One region of the Blastococcus sp. Marseille-P5729 genome, then DNA from elsewhere that is predicted to be linked to it. Evidence: predicted binding sites of a transcription regulator. Region 1 holds the regulator's gene; each other region holds the start of a gene.
What was found. Region 1 encodes LexA, which represses DNA repair genes until DNA is damaged. Its sites were predicted from a motif close to TCGAACANNTGTTCGA; they were not measured.
Positions count from the first base shown of each region.

Region 1 (6,199 bases):
CCAGCGCCTTCAGGCCCAGCTTCCAGCCCTGGTAGTAGATGTCCTCGATCTCCTCGACGGACGCCGACTCCGGCATATTGACCGTCTTGGAGATCGCGCCGGAGATGAACGGCTGGGTAGCCGCCATCATCCGCACATGGCCTATCGGGGAGATCGCCCGCTCGCCGACGGCGCAGTCGAAGACCTCGTAGTGCTCGGTCTTCAGACCCGGGGCGTCGACGACGTGCCCGTGCTCGGAGATGTACTCGACGATCGCCTCGATCTGCTCCTCCTGGTAGCCCAGGGTGCGCAGCGCCATCGGCACGGTCTGGTTGACGATCTGCATCGAGCCGCCGCCGACGAGCTTCTTGAACTTCAGCAGCGAGAAGTCCGGCTCGATCCCGGTGGTATCGCAGTCCATCATGAAGCCGATCGTGCCGGTCGGCGCGATGACCGAGGCCTGCGCATTGCGCCAGCCGTTGGCCTTGCCGATCTCCAGGCACTGCTGCCACTGCCGCTCCGCCTCGCGAAGCACGGCCGCGTCGTTGGCGTGCATCGGACGCGCCGCGTCGGTGGCCGCCGCGTGCTTGCGCATCACGCGGGCGTGCGCATCGGCATTGCGCGCGAAGCCGTCGTACGCGCCGACGATCCCCGCCAGCTCGGCCGAACGCCGGTAGGCGGTGCCGGTCATCAGGGAGGTGATCGCGGCGGCGAGCGCGCGGCCGCCGTCGCTGTCGTAGCCCAGGCCACCGGCCATCAGCAGCGCGCCGAGGTTCGCGTAGCCAATGCCGAGCTGGCGGTAGGCGCGAGTGGTGGTGCCGATCGGCTCGGTCGGGAAGTCGGCGAAGCAGATGGAGATGTCCATCGCAGTGATGATCAGCTCGACGGCCTTAACGAACTTCTCGGCGTCGAACGCGCCGCCGTCCTGACGGAACTTCATCAGGTTCAGCGAGGCCAGGTTGCACGAGGAGTTGTCCAGCGACATGTACTCCGAGCACGGGTTGGAGGCCGTGATGCGACCGGACTCGGGGTTGGTGTGCCAGTCGTTGATCGTCGTGTCGTACTGGATCCCCGGGTCGGCGCAGGACCAGGCGGCCTCGGCCATCTTGCGGAACAGCGACTTCGCATCGACGGTGTCGATGACCTCGCCGGTCTGCCGGGCAGTCAGCCCGAACTCGCTGCCGCTCTCGTAGGCCTTCATGAAGTCATCGTTCACCCGGACCGAGTTGTTGGCGTTCTGGTACTGGACCGAAACGATGTCCTTGCCGCCGAGGTCCATGTCGAACCCGGCGTCGCGCAGCGCGCGGATCTTGTCCTCCTCGCGCATCTTGGTCTCGATGAACTCCTCGATATCCGGGTGATCGACATCGAGCACGACCATCTTCGCCGCGCGGCGGGTCGCACCGCCGGACTTGATGGTGCCGGCACTGGCATCGGCGCCGCGCATGAACGACACCGGTCCTGATGCCTCGCCGCCGGAGGACAGCAGCTCCTTGCTCGAACGGATCCGCGACAGGTTCAGACCGGCGCCCGAGCCGCCCTTGAATATCAGACCCTCTTCGCGATACCAGTTCAGGATCGAGTCCATAGTGTCGTCGACCGAGAGGATGAAGCAGGCCGAGACCTGCTGCGGCGCAGCCGTTCCCACGTTGAACCACACCGGGGAGTTGAAGGAGAACACCTGGTGCAGCAGCATCCAGGTCAACTCCTCGCCGAACACGCGCGCATCCTCCGGGCTGGCGAAGTAGCCGTAGAGCTCACCGGCCTCGCGGTACTTGTCGACCACCCGGTCGATCAGCTGTCGCAGGCTGGTCTCGCGAGCGTCGGTGCCCACGGCGCCGCGGAAGTACTTGGTGGTCACGATGTTCGTGGCGTTCAGGCTCCAGAACTCCGGGAACTCCACGCCACGCTGCTCGAAGTTCACCGAACCATCGCGCCAGTTCGTCATCACGACGTCCCGACGCTGCCAGCTCACCTCGTCGTAGGGGTGCACGCCGTGGGTGGTGTACACGCGCTCGACCTTCAGGCCGTTGGTCGGGTAGCGCGGCTCGCTCGGGACTGGATGCTCCCTCTGCTGGGCGATCTCGGTCATGGGCCGATCCTCTCGGGCTAGTGGCGTTGGCCTTGTGCGGAAGTGGGGTGGGAAGAGGGTGGTGCTGGGAAGACTGGATGTGGGCTGTCGAGGGCTATCGGCCGGATGCGGCCGCCGGTGCCTGACCGGTCCCGCCCGGCGGCGCCGGGTCGCAGCCGTCGCGGAGCAACGCGATCTCGCGCTCGAAATCGGCCACCGACTCGAACGATCGGTACACGCTCGCGAACCGCAGGTAGGCCACCGGGTCCAGCTCGCGCAGTGGTCCGAGGATCGCCAGCCCCACGTCGTGGCTGGGAACCTCCGCCGCGCCGCTGGCGCGCACGGTCTCCTCGACGCGCTGGGCGAGTATCGCCAGCGCGTCCTCGTCGACCGGGCGTCCCTGGCACGCGCGACGTACCCCCCGGATGACCTTCTCGCGGCTGAAGGGCTCACTCACGCCGCTGCGCTTGATGACCGCGAGGACGGCCTCCTCGACCGTCGTGAACCGCCGGCCACACTCCTGGCAGGACCGGCGGCGACGGATCGACTGACCCTCGTCGACCTCGCGGGAGTCCACGACACGCGAGTCGGAGCAGCGGCAGTACGGGCATCGCATCGCGCCACTCCTCTCGTGCCGTTGGTCCTGGCTGTGGATGACGCTGCGCACAACCGGGCTTTCACTGTGGACAGGCGGTGGATGAAACGCCTCTCCCGGTGCACAACCTGTGGACGAACTACATTCGTGTAACCACAAGATGTTGTGTTCTACCCTAACCCCGGCCACTACGGTCGGCAAGTCGAACGCGCCGACATTTTTTGCGCGTCGCAGCTGGCGGCTAGGAGCCGGGCACGAGGAGGATCTCCCCGGCCTCGGGCTGCGCTCCGCTGGGCAGACCGTTGGCCTGGCGAATCCCGGTGAGCACCTCATCGACCGACCGGCCGTCCGCTGCGCGCGCCGCGACGTCGTGCAGGCTCTCCCCCGGCTGGACGACAACCTCTGCGGCGGGCACCGACACCGCCGTCGTGACCGAGGCGTTCGTCAAGGCCGAGGTCGCTGCAATGCACGCCACGACGAGTCCGAGCAGCACCGAATAGCCGCGCAGCGTCAGCCGGACCCGCGTGCGCCGCGACGCGGCTGCGTGATGTCGTTCGCGGGCGCGCTGCGCCCGCTCGGATCGGTGCGCCGGAGCCGGCCGCGCGGCGACCGGACGACGAGAGCGCGGCGGCTCGGAGATGACCGGCGGCAGCAGCGGTGCGAGCTCGTCGACGCTGGCTCCCTGCGCCGCTCTGGGCGCAGGCTCCAGCGCGAACATCTGCAGGTCGCGCCGCGGGTCAAGCACCGGGGAAGCGCCCGGGCGCCGGGACAGGCGACGCGCCGCCGCGGTTCGCGGGGTGCGGACCCGATCGAAGGACGAGACCGTCAGCGACCCGTGAGCGGCCGGCCGGTCGAGCGTGCTGCGTGGTGTGGTTGCCATGACCTGAGATCTACTCCTTGCCCCCGACAAGTTTTCGTCGCGGCGATCTGCTCGCCGGGGCGCCAACCTGTCTGGTCGAGACGTCGGGGAAGCCGAGGGGTTATCGTGAGACGACCTCTCGGTCCGAACGAGTGTTCGAATCGAACGTCCGTACTATTACGCGGCAGACGGACGCCTCGTGTCAACACTTTTCGGCGTGTCGGTCGTACAGGTGTTTGAACTGTGATCTCCGCGGCGGCACAATGACACCAATGCTCGATGGACGCGGCCTATCAGGCCCGCGCAGTGATGGAGGCACAGCATGGCCCAGCAGAACGGCTCCGCGAACCGCTCGGATCGCGAGCAGGTGCATCAGTTCCCGGAGCGTCCGGACGAAGCGGGCCTGACCGTCCGCCAGCGGCGCATCATGGAGGTCATCCGCTCGTCCATCGAGCGACAGGGCTATCCCCCGAGCGTGCGCGAGATCGGTGAGGCAGTCGGTCTGGCCTCCCCGTCATCGGTGGCGCACCAGCTGCGCCAGCTGCAGGCCAAGGGCTTTCTGCGTCGCGACCCGAACCGTCCCCGGGCGGTCGACGTCCGACCGGCAGAGCCGCAGGGCGAGCAGCAGAGCCTCCCGGAGCCGACCTTCGTACCGATCGTCGGCCGGATCGCCGCAGGCGGGCCGATCCTTGCCGAAGAGGCTGTTGAGGATGTCTTCCCACTGCCGCGCGAGCTGGTGGGCGAGGGCACCCTGTTCCTGCTGAAGGTGACCGGCGACTCGATGGTCGATGCTGCGATCTGCGACGGCGACTGGGTGGTCGTGCGCCAGCAGCCGGTCGCGGAGCAGGGCGACATCGTCGCCGCCATGATCGACGGCGAGGCGACCGTGAAGACCTACCGCATGCGTGACGGCCACGTCTGGCTGATCCCCCACAACCCGGCATACGAGCCGATCAACGGCGACGAGGCGACCGTCCTTGGGCGTGTGGTCTCGGTGCTGCGACGGGTGTAGTCCGCAGCGCAGCCCGGCTACCGACCCGGCCGCCTGCGACGCAGCAACCACGTCAGCAGCAGGCCAGCAGCGGCGAGCGCCCCGGCGAGGACGATCACCACCTCGGTCCGGCTGGTCGCCGCGGGCGACTCGGCCGCTGTGGGTGCGCGCAGCACGGAGTCATCGTCGTCGTGGTGCGGCAGGGCGACCCGGTGGATCGGGACGCCGCTGCCCTCGCCGTGCACCACCACGGCATCACAGCTCGGTCGCGTGAACGACACCGACTCGCCCTGCTGCTGCACCGGCAGTGCAGCCGTCGCGACCGGCTCGGTGAAGATCGCGGTGGCCGGGTCCGCGCCCCGCAAGACATGCACGTCCGTGTAGGTGCGCAGCGCCACCATGTCGGCGCACCGCGCCGCCCCCGTGGCCATCAGGTTGTCCAGCGGAGGTCCGAGCGGGCCGCCGGCTGTTCCGGTCTCGGGGAGCTGGAACTCACCGAGCTTCTCCAGCGGCTGCGGGGCAGTGCTCCCGTCCGGCGAGAGGTCGATCGGCTGGCTCCGGTAGACGCCCACGACGCCGCTAAAGGTTTTCGTGAGCACGATTGCCCTGCCCTCGTCGTCGACGATCATCGACTCGGCGTCGCGTGGACCGTCCGGATACTGCAGGCGACGCAGAGCGCCGGTCACCGCGCCGGGTTCGTCCGGGACCACGATGATCGCGACGCTGGCCCGGGCAATCCGGTTGTCACCGATGTCCGCCAGCCACAGCGAGCCGTCGGGTCCGAGGGCGAGGTCCTCGACGTCGTACGGGTCGATCGCCGCCTCCGTCGTCCCAGTCACGGCGCAGGAGTGGTCCAGCCGAAAGACAGTCACGTGCTCCCCGCCGTCGTTCACGATCCGGTAGCCGTCCTCGGTTGCGACTAGCCCGCTGCCCTCGACGATGCGCGGATCGAGGACGAGGCACTGCTCCGTCGCTGCCTGCCCATCCTCGGCGTACGCCAGGTGCGGCGATGCCAGCACCGCAGCCGACAGCGCCACGGCCAGCCACCGGCGCCGGCTCATCCGCGGTGCAGGCTCAGCGCCGCCTCGACCCGCAGCCCGACCGGGGTGGCCCACACCCACCTGATGAAGGCCAGCAGGACAACGCCGGCGCAGGTGCCGGCGACGACATCGGTCAGCCAGTGATAGCCCATCAGCAGAACCGCGATCGCCGACACGAACGGTGCGGCCAGCGCATAGGCACCGATGACCCGCCGGACCCAGACGGCCCGGATGTGCTCGAAGGCGATCCACGCGCCCACGCTGGCCAGCAGGGTCGCATTGGCCTGATGCCCCGAGGGGAAGGCGCCCCCGAGGCCTCCGGCAGCGTGGAAGTAGTCGCCGCGCGGGTCGGCAGGGTAGCTGCGCGAGAGCCACTCCTTGAACGGGTAGACCGCCACGAACATCACGCCTGTGGCGCTCAACGCCTTGACGAACGGGGCGAACGTGCGATGGCGGTAGAGCACGACGGCGCAGAGCACCGCGATCCAGATCAGGTTCGTGCCACGCCCGCCGGCCTGGCTGAGGGCGAATCCGAGGTGGCGAAGTGACGAGTGCTCCCGCATGCCGAGGTCGAGCAGCGCTGGTGCGATCTGCCGGTCCAGGCCGCGTAGGGGCCCGCTGAGCAGCACGTCAACCAGCAGCCAGACGAACACCGCAGCCGCGA
Region 1 covers NZ_OMPO01000001.1:400,575-406,773, forward strand. The annotation lists gene DAA40_RS01935 (vitamin B12-dependent ribonucleotide reductase) at 1-2,071, opposite strand, end outside; gene nrdR (transcriptional regulator NrdR) at 2,166-2,627, opposite strand; gene DAA40_RS01945 (LysM peptidoglycan-binding domain-containing protein) at 2,887-3,525, opposite strand; gene lexA (transcriptional repressor LexA) at 3,932-4,516, shown strand; gene DAA40_RS01955 (hypothetical protein) at 4,534-5,556, opposite strand; gene DAA40_RS01960 (phosphatase PAP2 family protein) at 5,553-6,199, opposite strand, start outside.

Region 2 (6,199 bases), 110 kb from region 1:
ACTAATCTGTGGACTTGTCATCGTCATAGGGCTCGTTGGCGCGGAGGTGCTGTAGATGTCCTACCTGCTGCGCGTCATCCTGCCCGATCGGCCCGGCTCGCTCGGGCTGGTCGCGACCGCGATCGGCACCACGGGCGCCGACATCGTGAGCGTCGACATCGTGGACAAGTACGACAACCTCGTCGTCGACGACATCGTCATCGACATCGGGCCCGGCCAGCTCCCGGACACCGTGCTGAGTGCCGCGCACAGTCTCGAAGGCGTGAGCGTCGAGACGATCCGGCCGTTCGACGGAGCGCTGTCGACGCACCGCGAGCTACAGCTGCTCGAGGCCATGTCGGTCGATCCCCAGGGAGCCGGGCAGCTCATGGTCGACGAGCTGCCGCGGATCTTCCGCTCGGGGTGGGCCGTGCTGGTCAACGCGGACGGCGAGGTGTTCGCGCGGAGCGCCAGCGCCCCGGAGCTGGATCAGGTGGCGCCGTGGCAGCAGCCGGTGCGCTCGAAGATCCTCGACCCCGTGGCCGATCGGGTGCCGGCCGAGTGGACCACGCTCGACACCTCGCTGATGGCGGCGCCGGCCGGCGACACGTGGGCGTTCGTCGCGGGTCGTCCCGGGGGTCCGGACTTCCGGCCGAGCGAGCTCTCGCGATTGGCTCACCTGGTCGGCATCAGCCGGTCGGTGTGGCTACGCCACGTCGAGGGCCGCGACTTCGACTAGCCCTCGGCGTCCTGGGGGCCGTGCTCCAGCAGGATGCGGAAGCCTTCCTCATCGAGGATGGGCACGCCGAGATCCTCGGCCTTCTTGGCCTTGCTTCCCGGGGAGTCGCCGACGACGACGTACGAGGTCTTCTTGCTGACCGAGCTCGCGGCCTTGCCACCGCGGCTGGTGATCGCCTCCTGCGCCTCGTCGCGGGTGAAGCCGCTGAGCGTGCCGGTGACGACGATCGACCTGCCGTCGAGGTGCTGTGGGAGGTCGCTGGCCTCCGGTGCGTCGTCCGCCATGCGGACGCCGGCGTCCTGCCACTTCTGCACGATCGCGCGGTGCCAGTCGACCTCCCACCACGCCTTGACGGACTCGGCGATGATCGACCCGACGCCTTCGACCTCGGCGAGCTGCTCGACCGGGGCGTCGAAGACGGCCGGCACCGACCGGAAGTGCGTGGCCAGGGCCTGCGCGGCCGTCGGTCCGACGTGCCGGATCGACAGCGACACGAGCACCCGCCACACCGGCTGCGACTTAGCGTGGTCCAGCGCGCCGAGCAGGGTGTGACCGGCGGCGTTCGGGGTGCCGTCCTTCTTGGTGAAGAACGGGATGTCGGCCAACGACTCTGCGGTCAGGCTGAACACATCGCCCTCATCGGTGAAGCCCGGTGACTCGACGAGCGCGCTCGCTGCCTTCTCCCCCAGTGCGTCGATGTCGAAGCCGCCCCGCGATCCCAGGTAGGCCAGCCGTTCTCGGAGCTGCGCCGGGCAGGTGCGGGCGTTGGGGCACCGGATGTCGGCATCCCCTTCCTTCATCTCACGCAGATCGGTGCCGCACTCCGGGCAGCGGGTCGGCATGATGAACTCGCGCTCGCTACCGTCGCGGAGTGCGACGACCGGCGAGAGGATCTCGGGGATGACATCACCGGCCTTGCGGAGGACGACGGTGTCGCCGATCAGCACGCCCTTGCGCTTGACTTCGTGGGCGTTGTGCAGCGTCGCCATCTCTACGGTCGATCCGGCGACCTTCACCGGCTCCATCACGCCGTACGGCGTCACCCGACCCGTGCGGCCGACATTGACCCGGATGTCGAGGAGCTTGGTGTGAACCTCCTCGGGCGGATACTTGTAGGCGATCGCCCAGCGCGGGGCGCGGCTGGTCGATCCCAGTTCCCGCTGCATGCCGAGGCTGTCGACCTTGACCACGACACCATCGATCTCGTGCTCGACGTCGTGGCGGTGGTCGCCGTAGTACCCGATGAACTCGCGCACCTCGTCCAGGTCATCGACGACCCTGTAGCGCGGTGAGGTCGGCAGGCCCAGGCCGGCCAGCAGCTCGTACGCCTCGGACTGCGAGCTCCAGCTGGCTCCCTGCGATGCCCCGATGCCGTGCACGATCAGCATCAGGCCGCGCTTGGCGGTCTCCTTGGCGTCCTTCTGGCGCAGCGACCCGGCAGCGGTGTTGCGCGGGTTCGCGTACGGGGCCTTGCCGAGCTCGACGAGCTGCTCGTTGAGCTTGGTGAAGTCCGCAACCGGGAAGTAGACCTCGCCCCGGACCTCCAGCAGCTCGGGGATCTGGTCGCCGGAGAGCCGGTGCGGGACGTTCTTCACGGTGCGGACGTTGCTGGTGATGTCCTCGCCGACGCGACCATCGCCGCGGGTGGCGCCGCGCACCAGCACGCCCTTCTCGTACACGAGGTCCACGGCCAGGCCGTCGATCTTCAGCTCGCACAGATAGCGCGCACCCTCCCCGACGGTCCGCTCGACGCGCGCGGCCCAAGCCTGCATCTCGGCGTCGCTGAAGGCGTTGTCGAGGGAGTACATGCGCTGCAGGTGCTCGACCGGCTCAAAGGTCGAGCTGACCGACCCGCCGACTCGCTGGGTGGGCGAGGCGTCGGTGACCAGGTCGGGATAGGTGGCCTCGAGGTCGAGCAGCTCCTGGAACAGCACGTCGTACTCGGCATCACTCACCGTGGGCGCGTCGTCCTGGTAGTAACGCCGCTGGTGCTCGGCGATCTCTACGCTCAGCTGCGCGTGTCGCTCGGCCGCATCACGCGGATCCGGGGCCGGCGGGGTCTGTGTCTCGTTCACCACGCCTGACATTCTGCCCGCGCCACCCGACATCTCGCGCGACGCCTTCGCCCCGGCAATCGTCGCGCCCGGTGGCCGTTACTTCGGCCCCCCGCTCAGCCGCGGGTGACGACTGCGGGGAGGTGGGTGGTGATGAGGTCGGCGGCGTCGCGGTAGAAGGCGTCGCGGTGTTCGGCGGGGATGTGTGCGGCGATGAGCTGGATGAGCTCGTCGATGTCCTCGCCGGGGTCGAGCAGCCCGCCGAGCAGCCCGTGAGGGTCTGCGGGGTCTCCGGGATCTCTGCCTCCGCCGCGAGCTCGTTGTTCTCGAGCGTGCCTGACGGTCTCGGCGAGGTGGGTGATCTCGTTTTGGCAGGGGATCTTGATCCGGGCGTTGATCTGCGGTTTCTGCTCGGGGTCGAGCCACGCCGGTGGGGTCCAGACGGGGATGCCGTTGATGATGTCCACGGCCCAGCCGCGGCGTTCGAATTCGCGGTGGTGATACCCGCACACCAGGGTGAGGTTGTCCAGGTCGGTGTGCCCGCCGGACCACCACGCGATCACGTGGTGGCGCTGGCAGTGGTCGGGTGGGGCTTGGCAGCCGGGGAAGCTGCACCCGCCGTCCCGGGCGATGAGCGCGTGGGTCTGGGCGGGGGAGGCGGTGCGGCGGTCGCGGCCGTAGGCCACGATCCCGTGGACGGCGCTGATCCACACCGGGATCAGGGCCGCGTCCCGCGCCCGGCGCAGGATCTCGTTGATGGTGAGCTGCCCGCCGCCGGCGATGCGGCCGGCGGCCTGCTGCGCGGTCGTGCGGCCGGAGGGGTCGTCGCGTAGCCGCGCGATGGCTTCGATGAGCCGGTCGAGGTCGATGGTGATGTGCACCGTGGCCGCGGTCCCTCCGGACGCCGGCGCGCCGGCGAGCTCGAGGAGGCGTTGGCAGGCGTCTTGTAGGCCGTCGTGGGTGCGCTGGGCGGCGGTGCGGTCATCCGGGCCGTTGGCGTCGGCGGGGTGGGGTGCGGCGAATGGCCCGATCGCGGCATCGAACAGGGCCTTGCCCTCGCGGGTCAGGGCGCCGGAGATCTTGTGGGTGCCGTCGCGGCCTTCGGGGCCGATCATCACCCCGCGCCGCGCCGTGGCGACCTCGTCACTGGGCAGGGTGCCGTCGGGGTTGATGACCTCCTCGACCTTCTCCGCCGCGGTCTCCAGTTCCTTGTGCGTGAGCCCGGCGGCCTGGTGGACCAGCAGCCGCTCGGCCAGCTCGAGGTTGTGCGGGTCGAGGTCGGGGTTCTGCGCCACTCGCGTCATGGCCTTGCAGATCACATCCACCTGACCGGTGCTCACCGAGCCACCCTGGCGGACCGTGTCGGCCAGCAGCGGCAGGCGCGGTGGGGTGGTGCCGCTGCTGAAGGCGTTCTGCGGCAACAACTGCTCGGCGCGTTTCGCGCGCGCGTTCGCCTCACCACTGGAGATGTGCAGCGTCTGACACAGCGCGAGGGGGATGCTGCTGGCGCACACGTGATCCTGCAACCGATCCTCCCTCGCCGCCTCGATCACGTACGAATCGACCATGATCAGCCGCGTGCGGTGCGCCTCCAACCGCTGCGCCATCGTGATCAGGCGGTCCGGGCCCAACGCGGCCAGATCGCCCTCTTCCCCGATCCCCAGCAACAGTTCATACCCACGCTGCAGATGCGCGAACGCCTCATCCAGATCGCGGTCCAGCTCCCGAGCAGAATCACTCGCCAACCACAACCGCTCCGCATCACCCGGCGACGCGGCAGCAGCGATCGCCCAATCCGGCTCCGTCGCGGCGTCCACCGGAGGGTCGGTTGGCCGGTCGTCCACTGCGCTCACCTTCTTGACTGAGTCACTTTATCGTACATTTGTTCGAGTCACCGTGCAAGGGGTCGAACGAAAAACTCTTTAGCGATCTCCGAGTGCGGGCGGCGCGGGGTTACTCGTCGACGTTGGGGGCGTTCTGCAGCTGGCGGGTAACCGCGAGGACCGCCCGGGTCGCCGCCACCGCTTCGTCGAAGGTCCGCCCCGCGAGACCGCACGCGGTCGTAACCCCCACGCGGGCACCCAGCTCAGCGCTCGCGATTCCCACTGCAGAGGCGATCTGGCGGACGCGGGCGGCCCCCTCGTCGATGTCGTGACGGCGTACGGCGCGGGCCGAGGGAACGACTCCCGCGAACACGGCGAGCCCCTCGTCCACGGCCGTACCGAGGTCGTCGTACTCGCGCTCGGTCAGCAGTGCAGCGTCGATCATGGCGGACGCCGCGCCGGCCTGGCGCAGCAGACCGAAGGGGACGCGCGGCGCGCAGGAGTGCACGATGACCGGCACACCTGCGGCGTCGATCACCCGTTGCAGGCCGAGCCCAACCTCGTGGGAGCCGATGGCGGGCAGCCGGCCGAACCCACTCGCGGTGGGGATCGATCCGGCGAGCACCGCAGGCAACGACGGCTCGTCGAGCTGCAGTACAGGTTCGGCACCAGGAATCCGTCGCCGCACCTCGTCCAGCAGGACGGCGACCCCCTCACCCAGGGACGCCTGCAGGTCGCGCAGCGCTCCCCCATCGGTCAGGAAGCGGTGACCGTTGGCTAGCTCGAGCGTCGCGGCCAGGGTCCACGGCCCGGCCATCGACACCTTCAACGGCCCCCGATAGCCGTCGGCCGCGACCTGCAGCGCGTCGAGATCCCGGGACCAGAAGTCGGCTGCGCGACGCATGTCGACTCCAGGACGCCGGGCGACGCGCCAGGCCGACGGTACGATCTCGACCGGCATGTCGACCAGCCGGGCCGCAGTCCGGCCGATCATGTCGGCCCCCGCGCCACGATCGGGGATCTCTGCCATATATGGAATATCGAGGCCCTCGCCGAACGCCAGCCGCATCGCCTCGTCGGCAGAGGTGCCAGGTAGTGACCCGACGCCTGTCGATCCGATGATCATGCGGACGCCGAGATAATCGTCGCGGAGCCGACGACCTCATCGCCGTCGTATAGCACGATCGCCTGCCCAGGAGCGATCCCACGCGCTGGGGTCAGCAGTCCGACGATCAGCCGCCCGTCGGCGTCGACCTCGGCCGTGGCCTCCGCCAGTCCCCCGTGGGCGCGCATCTGGACCGTGCCGCGCCACGGAAAGGCGGGCGGCTCGCCGTGGGTCCACACCGGCCGCTTCGCCACGACGGTCGTCACGTCGAGCTGCTCGGCGGTGCCGACGGTGATCCGGCTCTGGACCGGCTCGATGCTCAGGACGTAACGGGGCTTGCCGTCATTCACAGGATTCGCCAGTCGCAGCCCCTTGCGCTGCCCGATCGTGTACGCATAGGCGCCGTCGTGGGTACCGACGACTGCACCGGTGTCGCCGTCCACGATCTCGCCTGGCTGCGAGCCCAGCTGCGAGCGCAGGAAGCCCATCGTGTCGCCAT
Region 2 covers NZ_OMPO01000001.1:507,409-513,607, forward strand. The annotation lists gene DAA40_RS02450 (1,4-dihydroxy-2-naphthoate polyprenyltransferase) at 1-55, shown strand, start outside; gene DAA40_RS02455 (amino acid-binding protein) at 56-718, shown strand; gene ligA (NAD-dependent DNA ligase LigA) at 715-2,796, opposite strand; gene DAA40_RS02465 (HNH endonuclease signature motif containing protein) at 2,889-4,616, opposite strand; gene DAA40_RS02470 (methionine synthase) at 4,726-5,721, opposite strand; gene mnmA (tRNA 2-thiouridine(34) synthase MnmA) at 5,718-6,199, opposite strand, start outside.
Region 2: the regulator LexA is predicted to act here: its motif matches at 4,647-4,662, upstream of DAA40_RS02465 (HNH endonuclease signature motif containing protein).

Region 3 (6,199 bases), on a different contig from region 1:
ATACTAGGGATCCGACGAAGGGGACGAGATGCAGCAGCTGCCGATCACGTATGACGACGTCCTCGCTGCGTCGTATCGGATCGACGAGGCGGTACGCCGCACGCCGGTGCTCACGTCTGCAGAGCTGAACGACGCGCTGGACGCGCGCATCCACTTCAAATGCGAGAACCTTCAACGTGTAGGCGCCTTCAAGCTCCGTGGCGCATACAACGCGATCGCCGCGTTGACACCTCAGGAGCGGGCCGCCGGCGTGATCGCCTATTCCTCCGGTAACCACGCTCAGGCGGTCGCGATGGCCGCGACCCTGCAGGGGGCGCGATCCACCATCGTCATGCCCCACGATGCACCGCCTATCAAGAGAGCGGCAACCGAGCGCTACGGCGCTCGGGTAGTCGAGTACGACCGATACCGCGAGGACCGGATCGAGATCGCCCGGGGGATCGCGGAGCGTGAGGGCGGGGTGACGATCCCGCCGTACGACCACCCTGATGTCATCGCGGGGCAGGGGACCGTGGCCAAGGAGCTCATCGAGCAGGTCGGCACGCTCGATGTCGTGATCGCGCCGCTGGGTGGCGGCGGACTGCTGTCCGGTACGGCCGTCGCCGCGGCCGCACTCTGTCCGGAGGCTCAGGTGCTCGGGGTCGAGCCGGAGGCGGGCGACGACGGGCGACGCAGCCTGGCTGCCGGACAGATCGTGCGCATTGACACGCCGCAGACGATCGCGGACGGCGCCCAGACCCAGTTCCTCGGCCAGTACACCTTCCCGATCCTCCGGCGGTATGTCGCCGAGATCCTCACGGTGCCCGACGCCTCGCTGGTGCAGGCGATGCGCTGGTTCTTCGAGACGCTCAAGGTGGTCGTCGAGCCGACCGGTGCGCTCGCCGCGGCTGCCGTGCGCGACGGCTTGGTCGACGTGCGGGGCAAACGGGTAGGCGTGATCGTCTCGGGCGGCAACGTCGACCTGGCGCGGTACGGCCGGCTGCTGTCCGGGTAGCCGGCCGCTATCGGACGCCGCGGGTGCGGAACTGCACCGAGATCCGTGGCCCCAGGCTGCCGCTGGCCTTGGGGACGGCGTGGTCCCAGGTGCGCTGGCAGGACCCGCCCATCACCACCAGATCGCCGTGCCCGAGACGGAACCGGTGCCGCGTGGGCCCGCCAAGGCGTTCTCGTAGCGCGAGAGTGCGCGGGGTGCCGAGGGAGAGGATGGCGACCATGGTGTCACCGGTCGCCGCCCGGCCCTCCCGGTCGCCGTGCCAGGCGACCGAGTCGCGCGCGTCCCGGTATAGGCACATGCCAGCCGACACGAACCGCTCGCCCAGCTCGTGCCGGTAGTGATCGCTCAGCAGCTCGCGGGCCTCCTCGAGCGCGTGGTGCGGGAGCGGCTCACCCTCGCGGTAGAAGCGGGTCAGGCGCGGAACCTCGATGACCCGGTCGTACATCACCCGCTTGTCGGCTCGCCAGTCGACGGTCTCGAGCAGCTGCTCGAACAGGTCGGTGGTTCCAGAGGCCCAGCCCGCCAGGTGGTCAACCCAGGCCTGGTGTGCCAGGACGGTACGCCGAACCCCGGACAGCGGACCGAAGTGCAGATCCTCATCGAGGTCGAGCAGTGAACCTTGCAGCAGCATGCGGCGACGATACCACGGGTTCGAACAGGTGTTCTAGGCTTGGGCCTATCGTCCCGTAGACCGGCCTCCCGAGCGCGACGATCGTCGCGAGCGTGGTGCGGCTCAGATCCAGGTCCTCGGCCACCGGCCCCAAGAACGGCCCGATGCCCGTGCGCAGGCCGACGGTCAGCAGCCTGATGATGGCCGCAGCGCGGCGAGCACCTCCTCGTGCAGCAGCCCGTTGCTGGCCACCGCGCATTTCTCGGTGAGTGGGTCACCACCCTCGATGCCGGTGAACCGTCCCCCCGCCTCGGTGACGATCGGGATCAGCGCTGCAAGGTCCCAGGTCTCGAGCTCCGGCTCGGCCGCTATGTCGACCGCGCCCTCGGCCAGCAGCATGTACGACCAGAAGTCGCCGTACGCGCGGGTGCGCCAGCAGCTGACCATCAGGCGAAGGAACTGCTCGAACTGGCCGCGATCGGCCCATCCGTTGAGGCTCGAGTAGGACAGGCTCGCGTCCTCAACGCGGTCGACCTTCGAGACCGAGATGCGGCGACCCTGGGAGAGGCTCCTACCGGTCCAGGCGCCGCCGCCCTTGGAGGCCCACCAGCGACGCTGGAGCGCAGGGGCCGATACGACACCGGTGACGACCTGATCGCCGTCCATCAACGCGATCAGCGTGGCCCACACCGGCACGCCGCGCACGAAGTTCTTGGTGCCATCGATCGGGTCGACCACCCACTTGCGCGACGAGTGCCCGGTCTGCCCGCCCTCCTCGCCGAGGATCGCGTCTCGTCCGCGGTGCCGGCCCAACAGGGCACGCACCAGCTCCTCCGCGCCACGGTCGACGTCCGTCACCGGGGTGAGGTCGGGCTTGGACTCGACGGTGAAGTCCATCGACCGGAACCTGGCCATCGTGAGGGCATCGACCTGATCGGCGATGACGTGGGCGAGACGCACGTCCTCTGTGTACTCGGCGCTCATGCGCCCACCCTATCCAGCGTCGGCCGTGTCGTCGTGCTGTCCGCGACGCGAGGCGAGCAGCCGTCGTAGGCTGGCCAGCCGCTCAGGGGTGCTGTGCCCGTCGGCCACCCACTGGTCGAGCGCGCAGTCCGGCTCCCCGGCGAGGTGCTGGCATCCGCTGGGGCAGTGCTCGGCGCCCTCGACGAGATCGGGGAAGGCAGCCACGACCGCCTGCGGCTCGACGTGCCCGAGGCCGAGCGATCGCACCCCAGGAGTGTCGATGACGAACCCGCCGCCGGGCAGCTCGAGCGCCACGGCCGAGGACGACGTGTGGCGCCCCTTGCCGGTGAGCCCGGCCACGTCGCCGGTTGCGCGGTCCGCGTCCGGGACCAGGGCGTTGACCAACGTCGACTTGCCGACGCCGGAATGCCCGAACAGCACCGACACTGCGCCGCGCAGCCGGTCGGCGATCTGCTCGGCATCGGCGTCCTGTCGCCGAAGCAGCAGCTCGACGCCGAGGCCGCGGTACTGCCGCGCAAAGGGTTCCGGATCGGCCAGGTCGATCTTCGTCATCAGCAGGATCGGCGTGAGCCCGCCGGCGTACGCCGCAACGAGCGCCCGGTCCACGAAGCCCGTGCGTGGCTCCGGATTGGCTGCGGCGCAGACGATCACGAGGTTGTCTGCGTTCGCGACGATGACCCGTTCGAAGGAGTCGACGTCATCGGCCGAACGGCGCAGCTCACTCGTGCGGTCGTTGATGCCGACGATGCGCGCGAGCGACCCTTCCCGGCCGCTGACGTCCCCCACTACCCGCACCGAGTCACCGACGACTATCGATTTGCGGCCGAGCTCCTTCGCCCGCATGGCGAGGATCCGGCGTTCGTCGGCGAGTCCCGGACGAACCAGGCAGGTGTAGCGGCCGCGGTCGACCGCGATGACGAACGCCGGCTCTGCGCCCTCGTGCTTGGGACGGGTCTTGGTGCGAGGCCGGGATCCGCGGCGGCTCGGCCGCACGCGGGCATCCGTCTCGTCGTAGTCCGACAGGCTTCGTCTGCTCAGCGCGCCGTCTCCGATACCTCGGGCGCACCCGTCGGGTCGCCGGTGAGCAGCTCACTCCACAGGGCGGCGAACTGCGGCATCGCCTTGGCCGTCGTCGCGACGTCGTCGATGTGAACGCCTTCGACCAGCAAGCCAGCCACGGCGGCGGCGTGCACCATTCGGTGGTCGGCGTACGATGCCAGATTCGCTTTGTGCAAGGGATGCGGGATGATGGATAGGCCGTCCTCGGTCTCGGAGACGTCTGCGCCCAGCTTGCTCAGCTCGACCGCCAACGCCCGCAGCCGATCCGTCTCGTGGCCGCGAATGTATGCCACACCGCGGATCCGGCTGGGGGAGTCGGCCGCCAGGCACATCGCGGCCACGACCGGGGTCATGTCGCCGACGTCGGCGAGGTCTACGTCGATACCGCGCCGTTCGCCGCCGGTGACGGTGATGCCGCTCTCGTCGAAGCGGGTGTTGGCGCCGTACTCCTCGAGCACCTCCAGCAGCGTCCGGATCGGCTGAGCGGTGTCCAGCGGCCAGTGCGGGATCGTCACGGTCCCACCGGTCGCGGCCGCCGCGCACAGGAAGGGTGCCGAGTTGCTGGCGTCCGGCTCGATCGTCACGTCGCGAGCCTGCACCGGTCCGGCGAGAACCCGCCACGCTCCGTCGGGGAGCTCCTCGGCGTCCACGCCGCGCTCCCGCAGCGCGCCGAGGGTCATCCGGATGTGCCCCCGGTTCGGAACCGCCCCGGACGGCGTGATGTGCAGGCCCTGTTCGAAGCGGGCCGCGCTCAGCAGGAGTCCCGAGATGAACTGCGACGACCCGGAAGCGTCGACCGTCGCCGCCCCACCACGCACTCGCCCATTCCCGATCACCTTGAGGGGCAGCAGCCCTCGACCGCCGTCCTCGATCGTCGCTCCCGCCTGACGCAGCCCGTCGATGAGCGGCCCCATCGGGCGAGTCCGTGCGTGGGGATCGCCGTCGAAGTGCGTGGGGCCATCACGCAACGCGGCCAGCGAAGGAACGAACCGCATCACCGTGCCGGACAGCCCACAGTCGACCTTCACCGGCCCGTCCGCCTGCCCAGGGGTGATCGTCCAGGCGTCGTCGGCGGGCTCGACGGTGGCGCCGAGGCCGACGAGAGCGTCGGCCATCAACAGCGAGTCCCGGCTACGCAGGGGGTTGGCGATCGCCGACTGCCCATCGGCGATCGCGGACAGCACGAGGGAGCGTGCCATGAGCGACTTCGACCCCGCGACCGGCACGGTCCCCTCGACGGCCGAGCCCGTCCAGGGCAGCGTCCACGGAATGGCCTGAGAACTCATGCGCCAAGTCTGTCACGACGTAGGCTGGCCCTATGTGCGGACGCTATACGTCGAAGAAGAACCCGGTGGAGATCGCCGAGGAGTTCCAGGCCGCCGATCACGTCTCCGCCGACCGCAAGCCCGACTACAACGTCGCGCCGACCCGCTCCGTGCCCGTCGTCCGTGCCAAGCGCTCCGAGCCCGCATCGGGGCAGGCCCGGGAGCTGGTCGAGATGAAATGGGGGCTGGTTCCGTTCTGGGCCAAGGATCCCAAGATCGGTGGACGCATGTTCAACGCCCGGGCCGAGTCCGTCGCGAGCAAGCCGGCATTTCGGACGGCGCTGAAGAAGCGACGCTGCATCGTTCCCGCTGACGGCTACTACGAGTGGAAGAAGCTCGACGACGGCAAGAAGCAGCCCTACTACATGACCTCGCCTGACGGCTCGTCACTGGCCTTCGCCGGCCTGTGGGAGCTCTGGGGTGAGGGCGAGGACGTGCTGAGCACGTTCACGATCATCACGACCGACGCCGCCGGCCATCTCGAGGAGATCCACGACCGGATGCCGTTCCTGCTGCCCCCCAATGCCTGGACGCAGTGGCTGGACCCGTCTGAGCCCGAGGTCGCGGCGCTGCTGGAGCATCCAGACCTCACCCGCGCGGACTCGCTGGAGCTGCGGCCTGTTGGCGCGGAGGTTGGCAAGGTCGCCAACAACGGACCCGACCTCATCACCCCGATCGAGCCGGACGCGGTGCTGTTCTGAGCTCCTCGGACGACCGCGCCGTGACCGCGGTAGTCCCACCGGAATAGCGGATCGGCGTACGGCGTTCCAGAGGCGTGACTGCCAGCACCATGGAACGCCCCCGCGTATTGTCGAGCGTGCATGCGCCACGTGACCGACAAGCGGAGAAGGACCATATGACCCAGGAGAATCCCCCAGTGGATCTCGACCCGGTGGATCCCGGTGACCTCCCTGTCGACGAGGACGGGCAGGCTTCGGACGCAGGCGACGCGGACGTCGATCTTGCCGCCGAGACCCCGGACGAGCGGGCCGCGCGGTTCGAGGCCAACGCGATGCCGCTGCTCGACCAGCTCTACGGAGCGGCACTGCGTATGACGCGCAATCCTGCCGATGCCGAGGATCTGGTCCAGGACACCTACGTGAAGGCCTTCTCGTCCTTCCACCAGTTCAAGCCGGGGACCAACCTGCGGGCCTGGATGTACCGCATCCTGACCAACAACTTCATCAACAACTACCGCAAGCAGCAACGTCGTCCTCAGGAGGCCTC
Region 3 covers NZ_OMPO01000002.1:182,759-188,957, reverse strand. The annotation lists gene DAA40_RS09485 (TVP38/TMEM64 family protein) at 1-54, shown strand, start outside; gene DAA40_RS09480 (threo-3-hydroxy-L-aspartate ammonia-lyase) at 29-994, shown strand; gene DAA40_RS09475 (alpha-ketoglutarate-dependent dioxygenase AlkB) at 1,002-1,625, opposite strand; gene hisN (histidinol-phosphatase) at 1,791-2,588, opposite strand; gene rsgA (ribosome small subunit-dependent GTPase A) at 2,598-3,581, opposite strand; gene aroA (3-phosphoshikimate 1-carboxyvinyltransferase) at 3,623-4,933, opposite strand; gene DAA40_RS09450 (SOS response-associated peptidase) at 4,966-5,673, shown strand; gene DAA40_RS09445 (sigma-70 family RNA polymerase sigma factor) at 5,829-6,199, shown strand, end outside.
Region 3: the regulator LexA is predicted to act here: its motif matches at 1,646-1,661, upstream of DAA40_RS09475 (alpha-ketoglutarate-dependent dioxygenase AlkB).